Linked DNA regions of Mangrovibacterium diazotrophicum. Each later gene encodes a partner of the first gene's protein in a complex. Links are inferred from orthologs where the notes say so. Each region holds a gene or a part of one and is shown in the gene's direction. Other genes may lie near its edges.

Evidence for each region.
Region 2: the proteins of tsaD (region 1) and tsaE are in contact, whole or in part, in a crystal structure (PDB 6N9A), measured with the Thermotoga maritima proteins. The link is inferred for Mangrovibacterium diazotrophicum from one-to-one orthologs. Residues at the interface, in WP_004082750.1 of Thermotoga maritima: Cys10, Asp11, Arg49, His50, Leu82, Gly84, Gly135, Gly136, Glu154, Thr155, Leu156, Asp157, Asp158, Ser159, Glu162, Asp165, Lys166, Arg169, Leu170, Tyr175, Lys213, Thr214, Leu217, Tyr218, Gln221, Arg222, Asn324; in WP_004082108.1 of Thermotoga maritima: Leu37, Gly38, Lys46, Lys57, Val59, Lys60, Ser61, Thr63, Phe64, Thr65, Leu66, Met67, Val69, Pro71, Tyr82, Arg83, Leu84, Asp86, Asp88, Phe89, Asp93, Ile128, Asp130, Glu131, Arg134.

The regions. Positions count from the first base shown.
Region 1 is NZ_RAPN01000001.1:278,314-285,204, forward strand. The notes cover bases 1,832-4,664. They hold tsaD (tRNA (adenosine(37)-N6)-threonylcarbamoyltransferase complex transferase subunit TsaD), read left to right. Parts: upstream 1,832-2,645; coding sequence 2,646-3,683; downstream 3,684-4,664. Other genes in these bases: BC643_RS01240 (translocation/assembly module TamB domain-containing protein), read right to left, coding at 1,832-2,500; BC643_RS01250 (CobW family GTP-binding protein), read left to right, coding at 3,804-4,664. In the rest of the region: more of BC643_RS01240, read right to left, coding at 1-1,831; more of BC643_RS01250, read left to right, coding at 4,665-4,763; BC643_RS01255 (LrgB family protein), read right to left, coding at 4,895-5,590; BC643_RS01260 (CidA/LrgA family protein), read right to left, coding at 5,574-5,942; BC643_RS01265 (beta-phosphoglucomutase family hydrolase), read right to left, coding at 5,966-6,568; rpsF (30S ribosomal protein S6), read left to right, coding at 6,800-6,891.
Region 2 is NZ_RAPN01000001.1:2,650,694-2,657,609, forward strand. The notes cover bases 1-2,858. They hold tsaE (tRNA (adenosine(37)-N6)-threonylcarbamoyltransferase complex ATPase subunit type 1 TsaE), read left to right. Parts: upstream 1-1,147; coding sequence 1,148-1,570; downstream 1,571-2,858. Other genes in these bases: infB (translation initiation factor IF-2), read left to right, coding at 1-410; gcvH (glycine cleavage system protein GcvH), read right to left, coding at 550-945; BC643_RS10540 (alanine dehydrogenase), read left to right, coding at 1,627-2,835; pulA (type I pullulanase), read right to left, coding at 2,845-2,858. Also shown: more of pulA, read right to left, coding at 2,859-4,782; BC643_RS10550 (hypothetical protein), read right to left, coding at 4,782-5,321; BC643_RS10555 (LytR/AlgR family response regulator transcription factor), read right to left, coding at 5,409-6,158; BC643_RS10560 (sensor histidine kinase), read right to left, coding at 6,165-6,916. UniProt on the Escherichia coli protein: Required for the formation of a threonylcarbamoyl group on adenosine at position 37 (t(6)A37) in tRNAs that read codons beginning with adenine.

The DNA.
Region 1 (6,891 bases):
TACCGTTGAGCTTATTTCTGTCTCCGAGAAGTAAATTCAGGTTCTTCAGATCAATATTTTTCACCCGTAGTTCTAACTGGTCGTCGTGGTTTTTGGATGCGATGCCGTTGATGGCAATAAACTGTTGTCCGTTCGAGATCATCACATTGTCAAACTCAACCCGGCTCGAATCAATTGCCATTGCCGATGGGTGAACCTGCCAAAGCGTATCGGCGATATAGATTTTACTGGGGGCAATTTTTATATCGACATGGTTGGTTTGGTCTTTCCGTTTTGTGAAGGCCACTTTTCCCTCCAATTCACCGCTGTAAGTCAGAATATCGTAATTGTTCCATAGTAATTTAGTGTCCATTTCATCGTCGGCAGCTGATGCAAGAAGCGCCAGGTTGTACAATCGCTGACTGTCGCCAATCTGAAATTCTTCCATGCGGGTTTTCAGTTCAAGCTTATCGTTGGAATGAATCGACAGAGAATATCCCTTTACAACCATGTTGTTGAGCTGAACATTTTCAATCTCGGAGTATAAATCGATCCGGTGATTTATTTCGTCGAATTTGCCTGTGATATAACCGGGGCTGATGCGGAGTTTGGGATAGAATGTTTGCAGAACGGGCTCCAGATTCTTCATCTCAACATCGAAACTAAACTTGTTTAAGCCCGGTGTTTCCTGGATTTCCGCTGCGCTTGAGGGCAAATAATATTTCACCAGGTTTTCGATCGATTTTCCAAGCGACGCAAAAAGGTAGCTCCCCTCGATATCAGCATCAATGAAGTCTGATTTTATTTCCAGCCTGTTTGTCTCGGCTGCCGTGGTGTTTATTATTAAACTGTTCAGTAAAATCGTATCGTTTTCGTTGACGTATTTCCCGTCGTCGAATTTGATTGCTCCTTTGATATCGTCGATTTTACTTCCTGTGAAATTGGCATTGACGTGCATGGAAAGTTCCGACCGCTTGAAATACTTATCGAGTTGCAGTGCTACCAGGTCCGCTTTGTCCAGTTTCAATTCAAAATCGAAAAGCGAAGAGTCCGGATCCAGGTTCAGTTTACCATTGAAGGCACACTCCAGATTTTTATCGTGAATGTTCAGATCTCCTTCAAAACGATGTTCCTGAATCAAGCCGTCGAGCACAATGTTTTTGTACTTGTAGTTGTTGAATTGAATGCTGTCGATGGCTCCGACCACTGTTGCATTCATCGTATTTTTGTTCTGGTTGAATTGGCCGTCAATTTGCCCGCCGAAAGTTACCCGTCCCAGTTTTGAATTCTGCACAAAGCGCCCCAAGCGGAAATTGATGGTTTTAATATGTCCATTAACGTCCAGTAGGCCGTTGGATGCCGGACGGAAAGAAAGGTCCGTACGGATGCGTCCGAAATTCGAATTAATTGTTCCGTAAGCCACAAAATCACTCAGGAAGCCGGTGAAGTTACCGTTGTATTGAATGACGCCGGCCTCGTTCAGGGTTGACGAGATTTTAGGGTAGGGCGATTCCGAGCTGTTCGGCAGTCGGATTGCAGCAATATCTTTAAAGTCGAGGGTGGAATTCTTCAGATCGAGTTGGATGAATGTTTTTTCAAAATCAGGTAATCCGTTCACATAAAAGTCGCAATTAATTGCCGTCGAATTGCCGGTTTTAATTTGAAGATCCCGTGCCTTCAGTTCCGATATTTTTCCGAAAACGTGGCCCGAAATATCAATTTTCTGATCCATTCCCCTGATTTCTGGAACAACCGTTGCAACATCCTGCAAATCAATTTGCGATTGCTTCAAGTCCACATCGATATACGATTCCGTGAATTTGGAGCCATCCTTCATTTTGCTTTGGTCAAACACAACATCTGCCTGCGTGATCACCGAATTCGGTGTCAACACCTTCAAATTGCGCAGTTTGATCATTTTCCGGTACGATACAAATTCGGCACTCAGATTCGATAAACTAAAGCTCTTGGGATCGTTGAACTGCATTTCATTAATCCTGAAGTAAATTGAATCTTTTTCCAAATTCAGGTCTGATACCTCCAGGTGGATATTCTGCAAGTCGATTAAATGATAGTCCTGTTGATTAAAATAAGAATAACCAACCTTCGCCTGGTCAAACAAAAATGTCTCACAAGTGATATTCCAGCCCAGCGTATCGCGATCAGCTTTCGAACTGCGGAGACTGTCCAGCAGAAATCCATAGTTCGGAAAATGCTGCTCGTTGAGCGACAGAAAGACTTTCGTTCGCAATAAATTGACCGAAGACAGGTTGATATTGTGCTTTTTCAGGTTCAGATGATCGATTGTTGCGATCAAATTATCGATGTACAGAAGTGTATCCTGTTTTTGATCTTCGATGTACACTTCTTTTAAAATCAGCTTGTTGAAGAATGAAATATCAACGCTTTTGATACTGATGGTTGTATTGAATTTCTTGCTGAGCTGATTGGTAATTTGGCGGACAACAAAAGTTTGAACGGCGCTGGTTTGAAAGGCCAGGTAAATTATGAGTAATAACAACGCTAATACTCCCGTAAACCAAACTACTATTTTGACTGTTTTTTTAATACTTTTGTCCCCTTATTTAGACGCAAAATAAACTAAAATCAATGGATTTATTAAGTCCGGCGGCAAAGTTTTCCAGCGAAAAATGTACCAAAAAATCATGGAACAGAAAAAAGATATCATCATTCTCGGAATTGAATCGTCCTGTGACGATACATCGGCTGCCGTGTTGAAGAACGGTTATTTGTTATCGAACATCATTGCCAGCCAAAAGGTGCACGAAGCTTACGGTGGTGTGGTGCCAGAACTGGCTTCGCGGGCACATCAGCAAAATATTGTCCCGGTCGTTGATCAGGCTATTAAACAAGCCGGCATTGACCGAAAGGATATTTCAGCCGTTGCGTTTACTCGTGGCCCGGGCTTACTGGGTTCGTTGCTGGTTGGCACTTCGTTTGCAAAAGGTTATGCGTTAGCTGCCGGCGTTCCGATGATTGAAATCAACCACCTGCAAGGGCACGTTTTGGCTCACTTTCTGAAAGAAGATGGCGCTGAAAACCGTGAACCTAAATTTCCACACCTGTGCTTGTTGGTGAGTGGCGGTAATTCGCAGATTATTTTGGTGAAAGATCACCTGGAAATGGAAGTGATCGGCCAGACCATTGACGATGCTGCTGGCGAAGCTTTCGATAAATGTGCGAAAGTGATGGGAATGCCTTACCCGGGCGGACCATTGATCGACCGTTTGGCGAAAGAAGGAAATCCCGATGCATTCCAGTTTGCCAAGCCACAAATTAAGGATTTGGACTACAGTTTTAGTGGTCTGAAAACAAGTTTCCTCTACTTCCTGCGCGATCAGCTGAAGGAAAATGAAAATTTCATAGAGGAGAACAAACCGGATTTGTGTGCCTCGCTTCAACGGACGATTATCGAGATTTTGATGAAGAAACTCGTGAAGGCCTGCAAAGAGACCGGTATCCGCGAAGTGACCGTCGCTGGTGGTGTTTCGGCCAACTCTGGTTTGCAAAATGCCTTGCGCGAAGAGGCGGCAAAACGCAAATGGAACCTCTTTATTCCGAAATTTGCCTTTACAATGGACAACGCTGCGATGATTGCGATGACCGGCCATTACAAATACCTGAACAACGAGTTCGCCGAGATGGATGCCGTTCCTTTCGCGCGAATGAATATTCAGGAATAACTTCGCGTCATTAGTTGGTGTTAATTGTCATTCGGTAGTCATTTGGTTGACATTTGAGACACCGACCCATCTTTGGAATTTGGATTTTTCTAATTCGGAATTTCTACACCCTTGAGTAGCATGGAGAAAATACGTGTGGTTTTGGTGACCGGCTTTTTGGGAGCCGGGAAAACAACATTCATCAACGAAGTCATCAAAAAACACCAGCACCTGAAATTGGCACTGGTTGAGAACGAATTTGGCGAAAAATCAATCGACCAGGATTTGATTATCGGCATGCGTGCCGACAATATCTTCGATTTGAGCAATGGCTGTATTTGTTGTACCATATCCAACGAATTTTCGTTAACACTTTTGGATTTGGCAGACAAAGCCGGTGAGTTGGATTTTCTGCTGATTGAAACAACCGGAATTGCAGATTTGTCGAATGTGATCCGTCCGTTTTACGACGACGAAGATTTGCGCGAGCGGTATGAGCTGCAGGGGAGCGTTTGCCTGGTTGATGCCCGAAACTTCGAGGAGCAGCTTGCCGGAAACGAGCAACAAATGCAGGTCATTCTGAGTGACCTCCTCATCATTAATAAAACCAACGAAATTGAAGCGAAGACCCTGCCAGGCTTGGAGAGACAGCTGCTTGCTTATAACGGTTCGGCACTTGTGGAGCACACTAATTTCGGACTTCTGGAGGATTTTTCGCTCGCCGAATTCAGTGAGCGTGTAAAAGGAAAACTGGAACAAAAGTTATCGCAGCCGGTCATGTTTCGGGTAGTGGAATCCAAAAAATACAGCACATTCACCCATCAATTCCCTGGTTTTATCAATTTAGAGCGTTTTCAATACTGGTTTAACTACTATGCAGCGATTAATCAGCGGGAAATTTACCGAATCAAAGGTCTTTTGGTTACGCAGAATTCACCGTTTAAAACAATTGTGCAATCGGTAGGCGGGGCGGTGTCTTATGCCGAGGGATCATTTCTTGAGCCCGGCGAAGAGCCCGTAAATACACTGGTTTTTATCGGTAAGGATATTGACCACGAGCGTGTGGTTTACGAGCTGATGCACTACTTGGAAGGGAAGTAGGAAGTCAAAAGTGAAAAGTCGAAAGGCAAAAGGCAAAAGAAGCTGGCAGATTGCTCGGTAGTGTTATTAACAAATTTAAGAACTGCGTAGCTCTTTGAAATTTGGATTTTTTTGTTTGGGATTTTGTTCGTCTAATACCAGCCCATCAGTTGCATCAGAATAACTACCAGCACAGTTGTTAAAGCAGCCACTCCAATGGCAAGGCTGCTCATGGCAGCTTCTGTTTCACCCATTTCAATAGCTTTTGTGGTTCCCAAAGCGTGCGATGATGCACCAATACTCAAACCCTTAGCAACGGGATGTTTTATTCGTAGAAATTTTAATAGAAATGGCGCTATTGATGCACCGATAATTCCCGTAATTATAATCGAAATGATTGTGATTCCCTGAGTTGCGTTCAACATGTTACTGACAGCAATACCGATTGGCGTAGTAACGGAGTGGGGAACAAGCGATCGTTCAAGCATCTCATTTAAACCCAGTATCCGACTTAACCCAACAACTGATAGAATTGCAGACGCAACCCCGGTAATAATTCCACCCAAGATTGCGTATTTGTGTAATGCTAATAATTTACGCTGACGATACAAGGGCAATGCCAACACCACCGTGACAGGCCCCAGGAAAGCGTGAATAACGCTGCCACCTTTCATGTAGTGGTCATAGGGGATGTCCGCTAAAATAAGAATGCAGATAATAATAATAACTGAAAGCAAAAGTGGATTCAGCCAATTTTGACGGGTTCGATGTTTAGCCAGTGAAATCAGGTAAAAAAGGCCAACCGTCAATAAAATTCCGAACAGGTGTGTGTTAGTTATGCTTTCCATTCTTCTTTTCATTCAAATTGATGAATAACTGTGTCGCGAGGGCAGTCGCTGCCATTACCAATATTGTAGAGATCAGAATGACGATAAAACTTTCGAAATAAAAACCCTTTAACGCGTGGTAAGAAATCATCACACTTACACCAGCCGGGATAAAGAAAAATCCCATATTCTGGAGCATGAAGTCAGCTGTTTCGCGTATCTGACGTTCTTTCAGCACTCCGGTAAGCAACAAAATCAATAGCAATATCATCCCGGTAATTGGACCTGGCAGGGGAAAATGCAGGTACCTGCTTATTAAATCACCCCCTAAATTTATTGAGAGGATGATAAAAAGTTGTTTGAAAATTTTCATGTCGAATTGTAGAAAGTTTAGCCTTACTGGCCAAAGTTCTCGTAGGTGAACGGGCGGACGTCAATCAGATACATGCCGGCTGTTTTTGCAGCTTCCATACCCAGAACACCGTCTTCCAAAACCTGGCAATTTTCAGCTTTAATACCTAATAACTCGGCACACTTCAAAAATGTTTCCGGTTCCGGTTTGTGTTTGGTAACGTCGTCGGCGGTAACAATCGCATCGAAATATTTGGTCAGCCCCAACTTTTCGAGTTGCACTTCTGCACTGCGTCGACTGGCTCCGGTGCCGACAGCCATCGGGATTTTACCGTGATATTTCAACATTAAGTCGACAACCGGCTGGTGTGGTTTCAGCAATGACGCGTGATCCCAGAATGTTTCCTGTTTCATTTTCACGATTTCATTCGGATCAACTCCCTGCAAGTTGTTTTCGGCAATAACCCGCTCGGCAAAGCTAATTGTCGGCATGCCGGTCATTTCTTCTATGATTTTCTCGTTGAATGTGCAGTTATAGTGAGCGCATACTTTGTGCCAGGTGGCAATGTGAACCGGAAGCGAATCAGACAACGTCCCATCCAAATCAAAAATCAACGCTTCGGCTTTCGGGTGTTTTTCAAGTACCATAATGTCAAATTTGAGCGACAAAGGTAGAAAACTTCAGATTCCTGTGCCGAAAATGTGTTTTGGGTTAACCGGAAAGGTGAAAATCTTAAAATTTGCTTTAGAATAGCTGGTGAAACAACTGTTCGAGCCGTATTTCAATTGAAAAGGTTTGTTTAGAATTAAAATATTCCTAATTTTGCGCGACCTAAAAGATAGGTGTAAATTTTTAATGTTTAATAAATTAGATGTTTTATGAAAAACCAGTATGAAACCGTTTTCATTGCAACTCCCGTTTTATCTGACGTACAGATAAAGGAAGCGGTAAGTAAATTCAAAGACATCAT
Region 2 (6,916 bases), 2.4 Mb from region 1 along the record:
GTCTGGCAGAGAAAGAAGAAGTGGATATCCGCCTGTACTCAATCATCTACGATGCGATCAACGAGATCACTTCAGCGATGGAAGGTATGCTTTCACCGGAGATCAAAGAAGAAATTCTTGGTACCGCCGAAGTTCAGGAAACCTTCAAGATTACCAAAGTGGGAACCGTTGCCGGTTGTATTGTTCGCGACGGAAAAATTATCCGTACGGCAAGTCACAAAGTTCGGATTATCCGCGATGGCATCGTCATCTACACCGGTCAGCTTGGTTCACTGAAACGTTTCAAAGACGACGTGAAAGAAGTTGCTAAAGGTTACGAATGTGGTTTGAACATTGATGGATACAACGACATCAAAATCGGTGACTTCATCGAATCGTTCCACGAAATCGAAGTGGCAAAAACACTGTAAAACAGTTTTACACGAAATACAAAATCCGGTCAATTGGCCGGATTTTTTTGTGCCTGCTCTACCTGAAAACGAACATAGCGAGCATAAAAAATCCCCGAAGCGCAAGCTCCGAGGATTTCGATTTATTTTCAAACTAGAATTAAGCTTCCAACATAGCCTGGTAGGCTGCAGCATCCATCAAAGCATCCAATTGCGATGCATCTTCGATTTTCACTTTTACCATCCAGCCGTCACCGTAAGCGTCTTTATTGATCAATTCAGGGCTATCTTCCAAAGCCGAGTTGAATTCAACCACCTCTCCAGTAACAGGCATAAACAAGTCCGACACTGTTTTTACAGCTTCAACAGTTCCGAACGTTTCACCCGCAGCAAGTGACTCGCCTACAGTTTCAATCTCAACGAAAACGATGTCTCCAAGTTCACCTTGAGCAAAATCTGTAATACCAACAACTGCAATATCACCTTCAACACGAACCCACTCGTGTTCTTTTGTGTACTTTAAATTTTCAGGAAGATTCATATTTGTAAATTTCATAGTGTTTGCTTCAAAAGTAATACATTTTTTAAAAAGAATCCCTGATTTATAGGGGTTGCAATTTAAATTCAACTGAAATACAGCTAAAATCGCAAACAACTAAACTCTATTTGCTTTCGAATGTTGAATGACTGGAAAATCACAAACTTGCACGGAAATATCCTTCGAGTTTTGTTAATTTGCATGCACAAATAATATGAATATGTTTTCGATTCAGATCAACGCGCTTGATGAGCTACCAGCTGTAGCCGAACAGTTTTTAAACACCTTCCGCGACAAACGCATTTTTGCGTTTTACGGAAAAATGGGCGCGGGAAAAACAACCTTTATCAAGGCGCTTTGCCGAGCCATGGGCTCAAAAGACAATATTACCAGCCCGACATTTGCGTTGGTAAACGAGTACGACACCGCCCTTCCGGAAAAAATATATCATTTCGATTTTTACCGTCTGAAAGATATGACCGAAGCGATGGACCTGGGATTTGACGATTATGTTGAAAGTGGCAATTACTGCTTTATGGAATGGCCCGAGCGAATCGAATACCTTCTTCCTGAACACCTCGTTGAAGTACATATCGAAGAGATTAGCCCGTCGGTAAGGGAATTGAAAGCCAATATCATCTGACATGTTTGGCAATCTTGCCCAGAAAAACTAACTTGGTAAAACTTAGCATCGAAAAAATGACAGAACAAGAAAATAAACCGGGAATCTCCAGTTGGTATATGCCGCAGGAAGAGATGCTGGAAATCCGGCGAAAAGGGAAGAAAATCACCATTGGTATCCCCTCCGACTTTGCACAGGTTGAATCGCGTGTACCGCTAACACCTGAAGCTGTTGAATTGCTGGTTTCCTACGGGCACGAAATTTACCTGGAAACCAATGCCGGCAAAGCTTCGAGCTACTCTGACGATGAATACCGAAATGCCGGTGCTGTTGTTCTGGAAAAAAGAGCTGATGTTTTTCAATGCGATATCATTTTACGGGTTTCACCCTTCGACGAGAAAGATATTGATTTGCTTCGTGGCAATCAAACGTTGATCTCGAATATGCAGCTGAGTAACCATTGTACTGAAACTGTTCAAAAGTTGATGCGGAAAAAAGTAACCGCCATCGCCTACGAGTACATGGAAAACGAGGAACACTGCCTGCCGGTGGTTCAACTTATGAGCCAACTCTCAGGATCAACCTCCATTATGGTTGCCAGCGAGTATCTCAGTAATTCCAGAGATGGCAAAGGTGTATTGCTCGGTGGTGTCACCGGGATTTCACCAACTGAACTCGTTATACTGGGAGCGACGACAGCCGCAGAATTCGCGGCCCGTGCTGCAATTGGCCTCGGAGCTCACGTCAAAATCTTCGACAACAATATTTTCAAACTTCGCCAATTGGAGGAACAACTGGGGCACCAAATATTCACCTCGGTTTTGTACCCAAACGTGCTGAAGAAAGCATTGAAATCAGCTGATGTGGTACTTGGCGCGATGTCTGTGAATACCAAACCTTCGTTCCGCGTTTCGAAGGAAATGGTGGCTAAAATGAAAAAAGGCTCGGTCATTATCGACCTTAACGTCAGCCAGGGTGGCTGTTTCGAAACCAGCCGATGTACCGACCTCAACAACCCGACCTACAAGGTGAATGATATCGTTCACTATTGCGTCCCGAATATTTCGTCACTCGTAGCCCGCACCGCATCTATTGCCTTAAGTAATGTGCTGTCGCCGATTATTATTTCGGTTGGAGAAATTGGCGGAATACCCAATTACATCAAATCCACCAAAGGCTTCCGGAAAGGGATTTATATTTACAATGGAATTCTGACCAATTCGGATTTGGGCGATAAACTGAACCTGCCATCGAAAGATATTGACCTGCTTTTAGCGATTTTCTGACGCGGCAGATTACTGCACCAGGATCATCATCGAAACCGGGGGAACAATCACAGCATGTTCCTCCAAAGTCCGCACTCCTTCCAAATCGATCGTTCCACCTTCCGCGATGACTTTCCATCCGTTGTTGTTGGGCAGATCGAATTGAAAGTCTTCTTTGCGCGCATTGAAAACAAGTTGCATGGTTTTCCATCGTTCTTCGCCGGGGAAGTCGGTAATCTGGTAGGCCACAACACCCATGTTGTAATCAGTCGAAAATTTAAGATGTTCGCGGATTAAATCGGAACTTCCCATGCGAAATGCAGGAACTGACTTCCGTAGCTTCACGAGCTCTGTAAAATAGCTGAAAACATCCTCAAATTCCTTCTTCCGCGACCAGTCGAACTGGTTCACGCTATCGGGCGATTTGTAGGAGTTGTGATCGCCGCCTTTAGTTCGGCAAAACTCTGAACCGCCATGCAAAAACGGAATACCCTGCGATGTCATCACCAAGGCAGTCGCGAGTTTCTGCATTTGTTTCAAGGTTTCGGTATCCGCATTGGGGCAACTAAGCGAAAGCTTATCGAATAGCGTGTAATTATCGTGACAGGACGCATAATTGACCGTTTGCCAGGGGTGACGTGCCCAGGCGAAACCCGAACCGCCAACGTAGCTGTATACAATTTGAGGATGATAGCAGGCCGCTACTATTCCAAACTTGATTGCTTCCTCGTGGAAAACCTTTCCGCTGACAAATCCTTCGCCCGAACCATCAAAATTATTTCCTTTTAAGGCATCACGGAAGTCGTCGTTAAAACAGGCCACCCGCTCCAACTGCGAAATGTTCCGTTTCACCGCACGCTGGTTTTCATCCATCGGACTACGGTCGGCCGTCCAGCCTTCTCCGTACATCAGAATGCCAGGCCGAAGCTTGTCCAGGGCCAACCGAATCGCGTACATGGTTTCCAGATCGTGGATTCCCATCAGGTCGAAACGAAAGCCATCCAAATGAAACTCTTCAGCCCAATACAAAAGCGAGTCAATCATGTATTTGTGGGCCATGGCCCGTTCGGATGCAAATTCATTTCCGCAACCACTGGCGTTGGAAAAACTCCCCGAACGTGTTTGCCGGTAATAATATCCAGGCACCGTTTGATTAAACCAAGAACGACGGGTTAAGCCGGTGTGGTTATAAACCACATCCATCACCACGCCGATTCCGGCTTTGTGCAAAGCCATCACCAACTGCTTGAACTCCGTAATCCGAGATGTTGTATCCGGATCTGTTGAATAGCTTCCTTCGGGCGTGTTGTAGTTCAGAGGGTCGTAGCCCCAATTGTATTTTGTCTCCGGCTTCGATTCGTCAACTGTCCAGTAGTCGAACACCGGCAATAAATGAACATGCGTAATTCCGAGTTCCTTGAGGTGATCAATACCAGAGGCTAAACCTTCCGGGGTGATTCTCCCTTCTTCTGTAAAAGCCAGGAATTTTCCTTTTTGGTGCATCCCCGAATTCTCAGCAATTGAGAAATCACGAACATGCACTTCATATAAAATGGCATTCACGGCATTTTCAGTCGGTATCGGTTTATCATCCGACCAGCCTTCGGGATTGGTTTTCTCCGGATGAAAAAATAATCCCCTGCGCCCGTTGGTACCGGTAGCTCTCACATCCACGCCAGGTGTTTCATTTAACCAATCGCCGTCATTCACCCGAATGGTGTAGTACAATCCGTCAAAATCACCTTCGGTATTTAAAACCCAGCAACCGTGATTTTCAGCATGCAACCAATACCGGTGCGTTGTCTTTCCTCCATGACTGTGCTTGTAAACCAGAAATTCTACTTTACTGGCATTAGGAGCCCAAACTTTAACCTGAAAACCGGTTTCAGTCAATCTAACTCCTAGGTCATTTCCACTGTACCAAGGATAAGTTGAAAAATCGATATGGTGAAATTTCCAGTCCCGCATTAAGAAACTAAGCTTTTACGTAAGGTGATGTAATTTGTGGAATAAGTTAGTCCACTTGTATCTTTCAATAAAACGCGTGCCCAATAGTAGGAACGCAGGCTTGAATCGTGTTTATGAAAAACATCTAACTTAATGTGAAGTTCATGCGTTTTACCCGATTCGAGGTACAATGGATAAATTTCTGCCCGATTTATACCTTTCAGCTTAAATTTTCGCACCGACCACAGCTTTCTGATAATTAAAACGGGCGATTCCAGGTCTACAGCGTTCGTCCGTTTGTTGTGAACAACAAGGGTCAACACATCCGGGCGATATTTTCGGTTCGGAACCAGTTCAACTTCAACCTTGCCCTTTCGAAACCATTTGCGGAAACTAAGCTTTCCCCGCTTTCGCACGGCAAACACCAAATAAAGAATTAGCGGTACGCCAAGGATAAATGCAATGGCCAGGTAGAGGAAATAGCTGTCGGGGCCTACTTCAGTTTGTCCGAAGCACAAAAAAGGAATGCAAAAAAATAGAAGCAATAAAACTCGAGGCATAAAAATGTCTTATACTTTCAAAAGTACGAAAAGAAGAAATGCAAGAGCTGAATTATTCCGAATTCTAAGCCTGATGTGAAACCGAGGTTAAAAGTCCAGGACTTCTTTCAGATTCTTATAACCTGACTTACTCACCTTCAGCTTCGTTTTGTCCTTCAAAATAACAACGTATGACTCTTTCTCATACTGCTGAATCTCTTCAATTTGAGAAACACCAACAATGTACGAACGGTGAATTCGGATAAACTCGTGCGGATCAAGATGCGTTTCGAAGAACTTCATGGTATTTTGTTTCATGTGCCGCCCCTCGTTCGTGTAAATCAGCACGTAGTCATCCATCGACTCGATGTAGCGAATGTGGGAAGAAAGAATGATATGAATTTTGTGACGGTCTTTCACCACTACGCGATCCAGATACTCGCCTGTCGCGTACTCGCTCAACCGACTAATCTTTTCCGAGGGACTTTCCTGGTTGCCTTTTCGCTCCAAAGCTTTCTCAACAGCCGACAAAAAGCGGTCTTTTGAAAATGGCTTCAACAAATAATCAACCGCATTAATTTCGAAAGCTTTCAACGCATACTGGTCATAAGCCGTTGTGAATACGATATCCGGTTTGTGATCGAGCAATTGCAACATTTCAAAACCGGTGATCTTGGGCATCTGAATATCCAGGAAAACCAAATCAGGCTGGAGTTCGTTGATCTTTTGCACCCCCTCAAAACCGTTCTCACATTCGCCCAAAAGGTTAACCGAAGGATGATCCTTCAGGTACGATTTCAACAGGTCGCGTGCCAGTTCTTCGTCTTCAACAATCAATACGTTTAGCTTTTCACTCATAACATTTTACTTTTGAGGGAGCAATAATTCAACTTTAAAGCTGGTTTTCAAATCGGTAATCTGCAACAGATTCGGATTACCGTAAATCAGTTCCAGGCGTTGCCGTATATTCATCAGTCCGATCCCTTCACCTTTATTATTAATGGTTCCGGCATCGTATTCGTTCTCAACTGTAATTCGAAAATAATCAGGATCGGGTTTGCAGCGAATAACGATATTCACAGGTTCAGTTGCCTCGTACACCCCGTACTTGATGGCATTCTCCAAAAGCGGCTGCAAAATCATGTTGGGAATCCGGGCTTTCAAACAATTCTCCTCAACTTCAAAAACCGGGTTTAATTTCTTCCCAAACCGAATCTTCTCAATCCCAAGGTACAACTTAATATGATCTAACTCGTCCTTCAGACTCACGGTCTCTTCCCGGCTGTGTTGCAAAGAATAGCGCATAAACGACGACAGGTTGATCACCATTTCCTGCGCTTTTTCCGGGCGGCTGACTGTCAGCGATGAAATGCTGTTCAAACTATTAAACAAGAAGTGCGGGTTGATTTGCGACTTTAAAGCACTGAGTTCCGCATCGCGGATCAGCATCTTCATCTCCGACTCCTTCTTAATCTTATCCTTCAACGAATTGTAGTAATTAACGGCGTAAAAGAAAACTACATAACCGGCATACAACAAGTAACCCGTCAGTACTTTCGACGGCAGCGACCTCCGGATAAATTCAATATGACTTTCAGCAACAACCTTCACTAAAA